Regions from separate parts of the Halobacillus naozhouensis genome, predicted to be linked through region 2. Evidence: riboswitches for the same ligand, from Rfam matches in the RefSeq annotation. Region 2 holds a riboswitch; each other region holds the start of a gene.
What was found. A riboswitch is a leader RNA that binds a small molecule or an ion and turns the genes downstream of it on or off. The one in region 2 is predicted to bind S-adenosylmethionine.

Region 1 (4,208 bases), 330 kb from region 2:
AGGCGATGATGGCAACCTTGAATAGTGAATTTATGCTGACACCTATTGCTCTGATATCTCCGTTGTTAATAATTTTTTTAGCTTTTAGAAAGGTAAGCCCGATCCCTTCGCTGATTATCGGTTTAATTGTAGCGGTCCTGACTTCGTTCTATACCGTTCCAGGGGTAACTTTCGGGACGATTATGAACACTGCGCATTTCGGGTATACCGCAGAAACAGGTAATGAAGCGATTGACAGCCTTCTTTCATTAGGAGGGTTGGACAGTATGTTGTTTGGCGTATCACTCATTTTGATAGCGCTTTCCTTCGGGGGTATTATCCGGGAGATCGGCTTGGCACATGCGATCATTGAAGGGTTGAGGGACTTCCTAAGAAGCCGCGGGAATGTAATTTTATCCACGGTCCTCTCCTGTTTAGGGATCAATGTCGTTGTGGGGGAACAATACTTATCAATTATTTTACCTGGCCAAATGTTAGAAGAGTGCTATGAAGAAACCAATCTGCATCCGAAAAATATGTCACGTACGCTTGAAGATGCGGGAACCATGATTCATCCGCTCATTCCATGGGGAGTGACGGGCGCGTTTGTGATGACGACGTTGAATATAGGAATAGGCTACATTCCATTCGCGTTTATTTGCTTTATTTCCCCAATCTTTTCTATTATATATGGATTTACAGGATTTACGCTAACTCCTGTTGAGCAAGAAGACGTGGTGCATATAGAAGAACAGCAGTCGGTGTCTGGACCGTGAATCATGGGGGAGTTTACGAAAGACTTATTGGCGTGGAAGGTAATGTAAAGCCTTCCATGCTTTTTATGAAGTGATGGAATCTCTGTGGGAGGAGGAGTGTGTATGAATACATATAAAGAATCCATTGAATGTGAAGGGAAAGACCGAACTTTTTACTATAGTCTTCCTCAAACATTCACCAAACCTCTGCCTGTTTTATTTTGCTTTCATGGAGCCGGAAGCAATGCCCTTCATCATATGAAAATCACTAAGTTTCATGAAAATGTTGAAGAACAGCAAATGATCGCCGTTTTTCCTGAAGCGATTCAACTGAATAAATCGGATCAGATGAGCAGGCAATGGAATGAGGGAAGGCAGAAAAATCCTGCGCATGCACAGAATATTAACGATGTTGGTTTTGTAATGGAACTTCTTGGCTGGTTTAAGCAAAAATTCTCCATTAATGAAAATCGTATATATGCCACAGGATTTTCTAACGGCTCTTCTTTTAGTATGCGGCTCGCGATCGAATGTCAGAACGTGTTCGCAGGAGTGGGCGGGGTATCAGGGCCCGTCGCAGCAGAAGTAGCACAGAATTGTGAGTGGCATCATCCTATGCCGATGGTTTTCTTTATGGGGACAGAGGATGCCGTGGTTCCCTATGATGGTGTGGTTCAATCGGAGTCTATGGTCGACGGGTTGTTATCGGCAAACGATACAGCCTTGCTTTTTGCCAAATCCTGGCCAGAATCTGTGCTAGCATTGAAAGAAGAATTTCCTGTCGCCGATGGGGGTCTTATAACGAAACATACGTTTCATCAGCATGAGGGAACCGTTTATTATTCGATAAAAGGCGGAGGACACACATGGCCTGGAGGTCCTGAATCGCAGGCTTCTGCTATGGCAGGAAAGGTGCATTCAAATCCGGATGCTACGCAATTTATTTGGAATTATCTGAGGAATTTTAAGAGGGGATAGGAATCTAGAGGAGAGTTCACGTTGCCAATCCTCTGAATCTTAATGCTAAAAAAGCAGCTCAGCGAGAGCTGCTTTTTTGGTGGTTGGTTATCTACAGAACTGATAATGCAGCGATGGCTGTCAACGGAAGGATCAGTCTTCCAATGCCGCCATACCCTCCATAACCATAAGGATAGCCGTAACCATAACCATATCCACCGTAACCATAGCCAGGGTATCCGAATCCGCCCCATAATCTTGAATTTTCCTCCGACTGTCCTTCAGCTAAAGTCATGTGAACGTTTTCCATATCAACATGATCAATACGACCTTGAAAAGAGTCACCAAATACGGTTTGAATATGCACATTTTTATTTTTGTGCTGATTGCAGACGTGATACATATGCTCTAAATGCTGCGGATCAGCAACCATATTCCCCATATGATTAGCGTTCATGTAATTGGCATTCATATAATTTGAGTCCATTTCTAAACTCCTCCTGTTCTCTATAACAATCTCCTTATAGGTTATTCAACTATGGGCTACTTGTGTATCGGTCAAGTAAATATAGGCCCCTTTCCCGATTACCAATAATTCCAATATCCCCCACCTCAGGTCATCCAGTTTCTGGATGACCTGAGGTGGGGGGATTTCCCAGTTTTCTGAATTTCTTGTGTTCGGATTTGTTTTCATGTAAAGTATGAAATGGACTTTTTTAAATCAATATATTCTTATCAAGAGAAGCAGAGGGGCTGGCCCGGTGAAGCTTCAGCAACCACCTTTAGGAATGGTGCTACATCCAGCAAGTACGTATACTTGATAGATAAGAAGGAACAGACTGATTGACCAAGCCTTCTTCATTCAAGAAGGCTTTTTAATTTGGACTGACCAAGGAGGTTAAATAATGGAACAACAACATAAAGGAAATGCCTGGGCATTGCTTCCTTTTGCTATATTCATCTTATTATTTATCGGTTCTGGCATTCTGACAGGCGACTTCTATAAAATGCCTGTTTTAGTTGTCTTATTTGTGTCTATTCTTGTCGCATTAGTCATGAATCGAAAAACTAACTTTCAAACGAAGATTGACCAGCTGAGCGAAGGCGGGGGACACCCTAATATCATTCTTATGGTAGTGATTTTCCTGCTGGCCGGCGCTTTCGCCAAAGTAGCTGAAGGGGTAGGAGCGGTAGATTCCACTGTAAATATGGGGCTCTCTTTCCTGCCAGGGAACTTAATTATTGTCGGACTGTTTATTATCGGATGTTTCATTTCTATCTCAATGGGGACCTCTGTTGGAACAGTGGTAGCTCTGGCTCCGATTGGCTTAGGTATAGCTGAGCAGACAGATATTCACGTCGCTCTCGCAATGGGGACGATTATTAGTGGTGCGATGTTTGGCGATAACTTGTCGGTTATTTCTGACACAACCATTGCTTCTGTAAGAACTCAGGGAGCAGAAATGAAAGATAAATTTAAAGCCAACTTCTTCATTGTACTGCCTGCTGCGGTCATAACGGCGATCATTTTCTACGTGATGACGGCTGATGCTTCAGGTGCGATCCAGGAAGCGAAGTCTTTTAATTTTATAAAAGTATTGCCTTATTTGGCTGTACTCGTATTTGCTATTGCCGGGGTCAACGTCATTTATGTACTATTTGGGGGCATCTTATTTGCTGGGGCCGTCGGACTCATTCTAAATGAAATCGCCTTGATGGATTTCGTCACATTAATCAGTGATGGATTTGCAAGTATGTTGAATCTATCAATAATGGTCATTCTCTTAGGCGGTCTCGTTGAATTAATTAAGCAAAATGGCGGGATTGAATTTCTGCTCAGAAGCATCAGCAAGCGAATTAATAGTGACAGAGGCGGCGAGCTTGGCATCGCAGCATTAGTAAGTACGGTTAACTTATCCACGGCCAATAATACGATTTCGATTATTACGACTGGGCCTTTGGCAAAACAGATCTCTGAGCGCTTTAACATTTCACCGCGTCGTTCAGCGAGTGTGCTGGATATTTTCGGAAGTACGATACAAGGTCTGCTTCCATATGGTGCGCAAATGCTAGCAGTGGCAGGCGTTGCCAGTATTTCGCCTGTAGCGATTGTCCCGTACTGCTTTTATCCGATGTTAATAGGGATCTCGGGATTACTGGCCATTGCTTTCAGGTTCCCGCGCTTTACGATCTTAAATGAAAAAAAATGAAGATAAAAAGGAGCCGCGCTGGCTCCTTTTTAATTTTATTAAATGGAATTTGCCCCATAAATCGCTACATACTGTAGGTTGTTCATCACTGTAAATTGTTGCCCATTCCAGCTAAGAGGAGTTTGCACAACGCCTAACCCATCTGCATGGTACCTCCCCGCAATTTCCTGAAAGGCAAACAATTCGTACACTCCATCTCCGTCAAAGTCGACTGGATAAAGAACATTCAACCCAGAAACCCAGCCTTCAAGCGGCTCTTTCAATGTTCCATCACTATTATAAATCTCAGATAAATATTCTTCTCCTT
Region 2 (4,208 bases):
GCACCGCCAATTAAGTTACCAATACTAGCCGGCACAAGATTAAAGAAGATATACTGATACCAAGTATATTGATCCGAGGCTAGGAGCCCCATACTAAAGTACCCCATATTGGCAGCACTGTGCTGGAAGTTACCCGCAACGAATAAAACCACCGGAAGAATGGTTCCTAAAACTTTACCGGTAAAATCCCGTGCTGCAGTCGTCAAAAAGGCTGCCATACCGATAAGCCAGTTGGCCAATATCCCTGATATGACCACTTCAAACCAGCCCTTAACTCCATGTTCTAAAAACTTCATTTTATGATCTAAATATATCGAAAGCTCTGCATAAAATTCCGGTGCGAGCGAGCCTGACAATTGAATTAATACGGCAACTGAGAAGGCACCGATAATGTTTCCAATATAAGTGGCACCCCAGAAACGATAGATACTTTTTTTCATAAGATTGGTTTTGTTAAACAAGTAGGATGGCAGAAGGACGTTAATTTCCGTGAACAGCACGGCGCCTGAAATAAATACCATCGCATAACCTGCTGCAAACCCTAACCCGGACAATAAGTGATAGATCCCTTTTGTTTCCACACCGACTGCTAACAATATGGAAAAAACAGCTCCGAATGTCATAAACGAACCCGCCGTCATAGCCAGTAGAAACTGGCCACTGAATGGTTTATTTAAATGATCTCTTCCCTTTTCCCCAAACTCTTCGATAATTTGGGATGGGATATAGAACTGACGGCTCGGACGATCCACTGACTCGCTAGATGTTATATCTTGTTCATTTCTATCTTCAATAGCCATAGGTCTCACCCTCCAATTCTTCTGCTTTACCCGGTTTCACGAAACAGATAACCTATTTTTCCTTCCTGGGTATATTTTTGAGGCTAGAAGCACACATTACTAGTTACACCACCCCAACAAAGGAGGATATCCTGTGCCCAGTAGAGATCAGGCTTGTCTAGCGTGTGATGGACGAGGATTGCTTATGGATGATGAAGAATGGCATTATACTTGTAAAATTTGCAATGGTGATGGATTCATGCCTCAGGGTACAAACGTAGCGAATCGGCAGTTGGCCGATGTAGACGAAACAAACCGTATCTTGGACTAGAAAAAAGAAGTGCTGGAATCAATGCCAGCACTTCTTTTTTATGTTTGATGCAGTTTTCGCCTGGGGATCGATGGCTGTTGAATCTCAAAATCCTTATTTTGAAGGTGATCCGTTAACTGGACAGCTGCCTCGCCCAATTTACGTAAACGGCTTTGAACATCTTCATCCACCAGTTCTCCTTCACTGAAATGACCATTATGAACGTACACTCCTCCTGGTATAACATGTGCTCGGAAGTAATTAGCGAGTGGGTTCAATTGGTGATCGATCACTAAATAGTGGTGATAACTGCCTCCTGTCGCAATGAAACCAATAGCCTTGCCTCTTAACGAATCATTCGGAATTAAGTCAAAGACATTCTTCAAAGCCCCGGTCAATGAAGCTCGATAGACAGGCGTCCCAATGATCAATGCGTCAGCTTCAACAATTAAGTCTATTAGTGCTTTTGTATCATCTTCATATAACGACGGATCACGTCCATCACATAACGTAGTATCGTACTCACCGAGATGCACAAGCTTTGCTTCAGCCTCAGGCATAGCTTTCTTAGCCGCTTCAATAGCTCGTTTAACTGAAATCCACGTCTTCGAGCTTAACGTTACACTTCCTGACAGGCCTAACACCTTCATGCCAGAACTCCTTCAGCTTTAAGCTTTGCTTCCTTCTCTTTTACAAGCGGAATTACCTCCTTCCCGAAGCGCTCAAGATCCTGTTCATAATGAAAGTGTGCAGTTAGAATCAAATCGACACCTATTTTTTTTAACTCGATAATTTGATTTGCTACCTGTTCGGCTGTACCAATCAAGCCAGTCTTGAATCCGTCATTATATTGAACAAGATCTTTATAGCTGGAATTAGCCCACATGCCTTGCCTGTCCTGTGTGGATTGACCGGCTTCTTTTACAGACTGCTTAAACCCTTCGACTGCCTCATCATCTGCAGCGTGAACGATATCGTTTAACTGTTGATATGCTTCCTCTTCAGAATCCCTCACAATCGCGAAACCATGAGCTGCAAATTTCACCTCGCGCCCCTCTTGCTGTGCCAGCTCACGCACCTCATTAATTTGTTTTTGGAACCCTTCGAGTGTATTACCATTCATAAAGTAATAATCTGATACACGTGCTGCCATCTGTTTGGCCGCTGTAGAATTCCCTCCTTGGAAAATAGGAAGATTACCTCCCTGAACAGGTTTTGGTTTAGATGGCGCATCATTTATTTTGTAAAAATCGCCGCTGAATGCAGCTTTTTCTTTTGTCCAAAATTCACGAAGTACTCGAATAAACTCCTCAGAACGGCGGTATCGTTCATCATGCTCGAGCCAAGGTTCGCCGAAACCAGTAAATTCTTGTTTAAACCAGCCACTCACTACGTTAACAGCGGCTCTCCCCCCACTAATCTGATCCAGCGTCGACAGCATTTTGGCATACACGGCCGGATGCCATAGCCCGGGATGAACCGCCGAAATCAGCTGCAGGCGATCTGTAACGGCTGCCAATGCTGAAGCTAACGTGATTGCTTCGAGCTGGTATTCTGCTCCATAGCTTGCAAAAAACCTTGTTTGTAATAATGCTAAATCATAGTTCGAATCCTCAGCGATTTGTGCATATCTCTTATTCGCTTCAAAACTCCAATCCGTTTGCTGGGGCAGCTTTGATACCACTAACCCTCCACTTACATTCGGAACCCAATAAGCAAATTTTAAATTTCCCATAATTAAACCGTCTCCTTTCATAAGTAGACGGACACAATACGACCATGATACATTAATAATAATGGTCATAGATGTCCGTATTTCCCTTAGGCGGGTAGGACTTGAATGATCAGCAAAGGCAGAAGGTGTTGCAGCACCTTTTGCCTTTTTCATTCAATTAAAAAGCCCTCTCCTGCTTCACGAAGCAAGAAAGGGCGTATATAGTAGACGATTAAACATCCGTCTTACACGACCTTCTTATCTTCGGATGCAATCCACTGAATTTGGCACCATGCAAACGCTGGTTGCCGAGACTTCACAGGGTCAGTCCCTCCGCCTCTCTTGATAAGAAGATATCACTATTTAATTGAATGATTAGACCCTATCATAATAGTTAAATTACCTACTGTCAATCCGTTTTTTAAATATTTACATAATTATTGGAGTTAGTGAGCTTGTTCTCCAAATATTCATTTTTATGAATGAATATCATATTTGTTCTTCTTACAATACGAAGGTCCGCACATATGAGAAGTCTGTTTTTTCCGCAAAAAAAGCATGGGCAGCTGCCCATGCTTCTCCTTATGAATTAATTAATAACTTGCGGAAGAGCTTTCTCCTTCAATTGGCTGCTTCGTTTTCCTGACTAAAGCAACAATTCCCGCAATCAGAAAAGCAAGTCCGCCGAACAGTCCAAATCCGAGTGTTCCAACTGTTGTAACGACCCCTGTTATGATCAGGATAATCCCGGCCGCTTTCGGCTTTTTATTTCCTTTAAGGTAAACAATAGCCAAAATCCCCAGAATAATTGCCAATAAAGCAGAAATGATAATGACCCAGACTACAGATGCTACACCCTGCATTATTTGGTCAACAGAGAGTTGAGCTTGTTCAAAGTTTGGATCTTGATTCAACATACTCTGCATCTCTGCTCTCCATCCTTCATTATCCTGGATATTGAGAAAAACAAAGCTTAGTGCAGTTGCAATCCCATAAATAAGCAGTCCTATCACCACAAACACGGTTTCTACAATTCTTTTCATATAACTTACACTCCTTTACTGACTAAACATTCGTTATATCCCGCTTGGAGAAGAAAAACCAGGATAGACCAAGGAACAGCACTAGGTAAACCACAAGTATTGATACGGAAAAGGTTAAGGTTAAATCCGATATGACCGGTGTCCCTGTGAAAAATTGGTTCAAATTTGTGTTAGCAAACAGAATAAATTTTGCCCACTCTTTACTACTAAAAAAGCCCACTATCGCATTTCCCGACATCATTAGGAAAATCGCGATCCCAATTGCAAGTGAACTATTTCTAAAAATAGCAGAAATCATAAATGCGAAAGTTGCCATCATAATCAAATTCACAGAGCTCAATAGATATTGGGACAACGTAAAC
Region 3 (4,208 bases), 1.9 Mb from region 2:
TGCTGAACTCAATGAAGGGGTGTTGAGTGTAACCTTCAATGAGGCTTTGTTAAATGGACAAGAATCTAAAGCGGTGTCTGAACAAGCTCTCGCCAGCCTTGTCATGAGCTTAACCAATATGAATGATGTGGAAGCGGTTGAAGTAAAAGTTGAAGGGGTCGAACAAGTTTTAAATGAAGCAGGGGAGCCGCTGGCTGAACCTGTAACACGTTCAGATATTAATGGAGCAAATGAACCTGGAAGTTTATAAAAATGAAAATCACGGGTCACTATAATGATGTAGTGGCCCATTTTTACATAAGGCAGCAAAGAGTGTAATCTGTATATAGACCTTTTTTTATGTTAAGATGGGCTAGGTATAGTTGTAGAGAACGAAAGGGAGGACATAGCCATGAGAAGCGGACGTGCAGTCAATGAATTAAGGGAAATTACAATCGAAACGGATTATGTGAAGCACCCGGAAGGATCTGTATTAATAAGTTTCGGGGACACGAAAGTGATCTGTAATGCGAGTGTGGAGGACCGGGTCCCGCCATTTCTACGCGGACAGGGAAAAGGCTGGATTACAGCAGAATATGCGATGCTGCCACGTGCTACAGAACAGCGAAATATTCGTGAATCCTCAAAGGGAAAGGTTTCCGGGAGGACGATGGAGATACAGCGTCTTATTGGTCGCGCCTTACGTGCCGTAGTTGACTTAGATCGTATAGGTGAACGTACCTTATGGGTCGATTGTGATGTGATTCAGGCAGACGGCGGCACGAGAACAGCATCGATTACTGGTGCTTTCGTTGCGGTTGTACTTGCGTTTGGCAAGTTAGTTGAAAAAGGAGTATTAAAAAAGCTTCCTGTGACTGACTTTTTAACAGCTATTTCGGTGGGAGTCCTCCCTGATGGCGAAGAAATTCTGGATCTTTGTTATGAAGAGGATAGCAAAGCCCATGTGGATATGAATATTGTCATGACAGGTCAAGGGGAATTTGTGGAGCTTCAAGGAACAGGAGAAGAAGCCACTTTTTCAATGAAACAACTTCAGAAGATGATATCCCTGGCCCAAGAAGGAGTGGCAGAGCTTACTAAACTGCAAAAAGATGCAATTGGAAAATGGGCTGATGTCATTGAAACATCATCAGCAGTTTCGGAGAAATAATCCGATGAAAGAATTAGTTATTGCCACAAAAAACAAGGGTAAAGTTGACGAGTTTGATGAGATGTTTTCGAAATATCATATAACAGTAAAATCATTGCTTGATTTTGATCAGAAGATAGCTGATATAGTTGAAGATGGTGACTCCTTTGAGGAAAATTCAGTCATCAAAGCCGAGGCAATTGCTGAACAATTCCAAATTCCTGTCGTTGCCGATGATTCCGGTCTTGAAATTGATGCTCTAAACGGTGCTCCTGGTATTTACTCCGCTCGTTATGCGGGAAAAGACAAGGATGACCGCAAGAACATCGAAAAAGTTATGGATGAATTGAGCCACGTTCCAGCACACGATCGTACAGCACGTTTCGTATGTGCAGTCGCTGTTGCACGTCCCGGCCATAAAACTTTTGTGGAAAGGGGTACTTGTGAAGGGCGGATTGCTATGGAGCCAGCAGGTAACAACGGTTTCGGCTATGACCCAATATTTATCCCAAGTGATTCTCATCGAACAATGGCAGAGTATACATCAGCGGAAAAGAATTCAATTAGTCACCGAAAGCATGCTATCCTAAAAATAGAACAATGGTTGCAGGATCTATCATAAAGAGGTGTTTGTAATGCCAAAAGTGCTAATTATTAGTGACACGCACGGATTAACCAATGAAGTGATGGAGATTAAACAGCGTTACCGTTATGAAGTGGATGCGCTCATTCATTGTGGTGATTCAGAACTCGGCTACCAGTCTGAAGAGTTGGAAGGTTTTCATTACGCTAAAGGTAATTGTGATTTCGATACCGACATGGAAAATGAACAATTAGTGTCTATTGGTGATTTAACTATTTTGGTTGTTCATGGCCATTTACACCAAATTAAGTCAACGTTAATGCCACTATCGTATCGGGCAGAGGAACTTGGTGCTCAGGTAGCTTGTTTTGGACATTCACATATGGCAGGGGCAGAAAAAGTGAAAGACAAACTGTTCATTAATCCAGGCAGTGCCAGATTGCCGAGGGACCGTGAAGAACCGACCTACGCCATCATGGAATGGGAAACACTTGATAAGATCGAACTTCAATATTATCACGTGACTGGGAAACCTATGCCAGAGTTAAGGTTGGAAACATCTCTAGCAGCAAAGAATTAACTCTTTGCTGCGGAGTTGTTGACAAAGACACGGTATTTTACTATAATTATCCTTGTCGGAAAAAATAAATCGTTCATTAACTTTATTGTTTTGCGGGTGTAGTTTAGTGGTAAAACCTCAGCCACGAGCGAAACTTCACCGAATGTTCTTCGAGTTGCCCGCCCGATCAACTTCTTTGACTAAGCTAGCAGAGGTAAGGGCATGACCAAACGTGGCTAATGATATAATGTAAATGCGGGTGTAGTTTAGTGGTAAAACCTCAGCCTTCCAAGCTGATGATGAGGGTTCGATTCCCTTCACCCGCTCCACTCTAATCCTACATAATTCTACAATCTTATGACTTGTCCCAGTAGCTCAGCTGGATAGAGCAACAGCCTTCTAAGCTGTGGGTCGCAGGTTCGAATCCTGCCTGGGACGCTAAAAGAAAAAGCCGGAATCCTTAATACATAAGGATTCTGGCTTTTTTGTGTTTTAAAAAAGAAATACTCGAGCTGAGCAGTATGCACTAGTTGCTTCAATTACATCGCAACCAATAAGTTAGAATAGGTTGGATACATTAAGGGACTGAGAACCGCAGTTTCTTCAGCACGAATAGTAAATAAGTTGCCCGATTTTTGTTGCAGAAAATATTAAATGTTGTTAATTTTCCCATATTCTATTGACATTTTTTCTAAACGTGGATAGTATATATACCAATAATTCAATAACATATTTTCACATTCTTATCGTGAGAGGTGGAGGGACTGGCCCTTTGAAGCCTCGGCAACGGGTCTGATGATTGATCATCAGAAAACTGTGCCAATTCCAGCAGATGCTCCGGCATTTGAAAGATAAGGAGATAGGTAGCTAAATTTATGTGTTAAAACCTCTCTTCTTATCGTTGATAAGAAGAGAGGTTTTTTAGTGTTCAACGCTAAGAGTTATGTGGATTGAAGGAAGATATATACGGGAAGATGTTTTCGTTATACCCAACTAAATACCTTGGACTACAATGAATTACATGTGCAAGGAGAACCCGGGGGGACTTATGAATAAAGTTTATATTGTCGGTGCTGGACCAGGTGACCCAGAATTAATAACTGTGAAGGGCTTGAAGACCATTCAGCGAGCAGATGTCATTTTATACGATCGGTTGATTAACACCGAATTACTGAATGAAGCGGGGGATGAAGCTGAACTGATTTATTGTGGTAAACGGCCTGATAATCACTCTTTGGATCAGAAAACAATTAATAGACTTCTTTGCAACTTTGCCTTACAAGGTAAATCAGTAACCCGCTTAAAGGGAGGAGATCCCTTCGTTTTTGGGCGAGGTGGGGAAGAAGCGGAAGAATTAGCAAAGAATAGGATTCCTTTTGAAATCGTTCCCGGAATATCGTCTGGGGTAGCCGCCCCAGCTTATGCTGGTATTCCAGTCACACATCGTAACTATAGCTCGTCTGTAGCTTTTCTTTCAGGGGTGAACAAACATGGATATGATCAGGAAGAATATTGGGAGCACGTTGTGAAAAGCATGGATACTTTGTGTATTTATATGGGTGTGAAAAAGCTACCCGAAATTTGTGCGCGGCTCATCCGCCATGGTCGTCCCCCAGAAACGCCGATAGCTCTGGTGGAGTGGGGAACTACAGCACATCAGCGTACCGTTACAGGGAGCCTGAGGAATATTGTAGAAAAGGCTAATGACCTCAAGAATCCCTCAATAATTATTGTGGGAAAGGTCGTGAAGCTGAGGGAACAGCTGCAATGGTTTGAACAGCTTGAGAACAAGACAGAAACTCATGTGCCATCAATTGTAGGGTGAAAGCGAGGGAGATATTTGCATGGAAGCAGTTTTATATGTGAGTCATGGAAGCCGAGTTGAGAAGGCACGTAAAGAAGCTGTTTCCTTCCTTCAATCCGTCCAAAAAAGGGTA

Region 1: linked by a shared signal. The riboswitch ahead of P9989_RS03280 (Na+/H+ antiporter NhaC family protein) and the one ahead of sfnG (dimethylsulfone monooxygenase SfnG) in region 2 are both predicted to bind S-adenosylmethionine.
Region 3: linked by a shared signal. The riboswitch ahead of cobA (uroporphyrinogen-III C-methyltransferase) and the one ahead of sfnG (dimethylsulfone monooxygenase SfnG) in region 2 are both predicted to bind S-adenosylmethionine.

Annotation. Positions count from the first base shown of each region.
Region 1 is NZ_CP121671.1:617,389-621,596, forward strand. Features, by position in the region: gene nhaC (Na+/H+ antiporter NhaC) at 1-755, shown strand, start outside; gene P9989_RS03265 (CE1 family esterase) at 858-1,712, shown strand; gene P9989_RS03270 (hypothetical protein) at 1,804-2,178, opposite strand; gene P9989_RS03275 (hypothetical protein) at 2,224-2,385, opposite strand; SAM riboswitch class I at 2,421-2,522, shown strand; gene P9989_RS03280 (Na+/H+ antiporter NhaC family protein) at 2,597-3,901, shown strand; gene P9989_RS03285 (VCBS repeat-containing protein) at 3,940-4,208, opposite strand, start outside.
Region 2 is NZ_CP121671.1:285,639-289,846, reverse strand. Features, by position in the region: gene P9989_RS01660 (formate/nitrite transporter family protein) at 1-800, opposite strand, end outside; gene P9989_RS01655 (hypothetical protein) at 934-1,110, shown strand; gene P9989_RS01650 (NADPH-dependent FMN reductase) at 1,149-1,739, opposite strand; gene sfnG (dimethylsulfone monooxygenase SfnG) at 1,736-2,824, opposite strand; SAM riboswitch class I at 3,059-3,155, opposite strand; gene P9989_RS01640 (DUF4064 domain-containing protein) at 3,397-3,846, opposite strand; gene P9989_RS01635 (ABC transporter permease) at 3,869-4,208, opposite strand, start outside.
Region 3 is NZ_CP121671.1:2,586,571-2,590,778, reverse strand. Features, by position in the region: gene P9989_RS13645 (GerMN domain-containing protein) at 1-250, shown strand, start outside; gene rph (ribonuclease PH) at 392-1,150, shown strand; gene P9989_RS13635 (XTP/dITP diphosphatase) at 1,155-1,751, shown strand; gene P9989_RS13630 (metallophosphoesterase) at 1,765-2,292, shown strand; tRNA gene P9989_RS13625 (tRNA-Gly) at 2,527-2,600, shown strand; tRNA gene P9989_RS13620 (tRNA-Arg) at 2,636-2,709, shown strand; SAM riboswitch class I at 3,012-3,129, shown strand; gene cobA (uroporphyrinogen-III C-methyltransferase) at 3,320-4,096, shown strand; gene P9989_RS13610 (sirohydrochlorin chelatase) at 4,116-4,208, shown strand, end outside.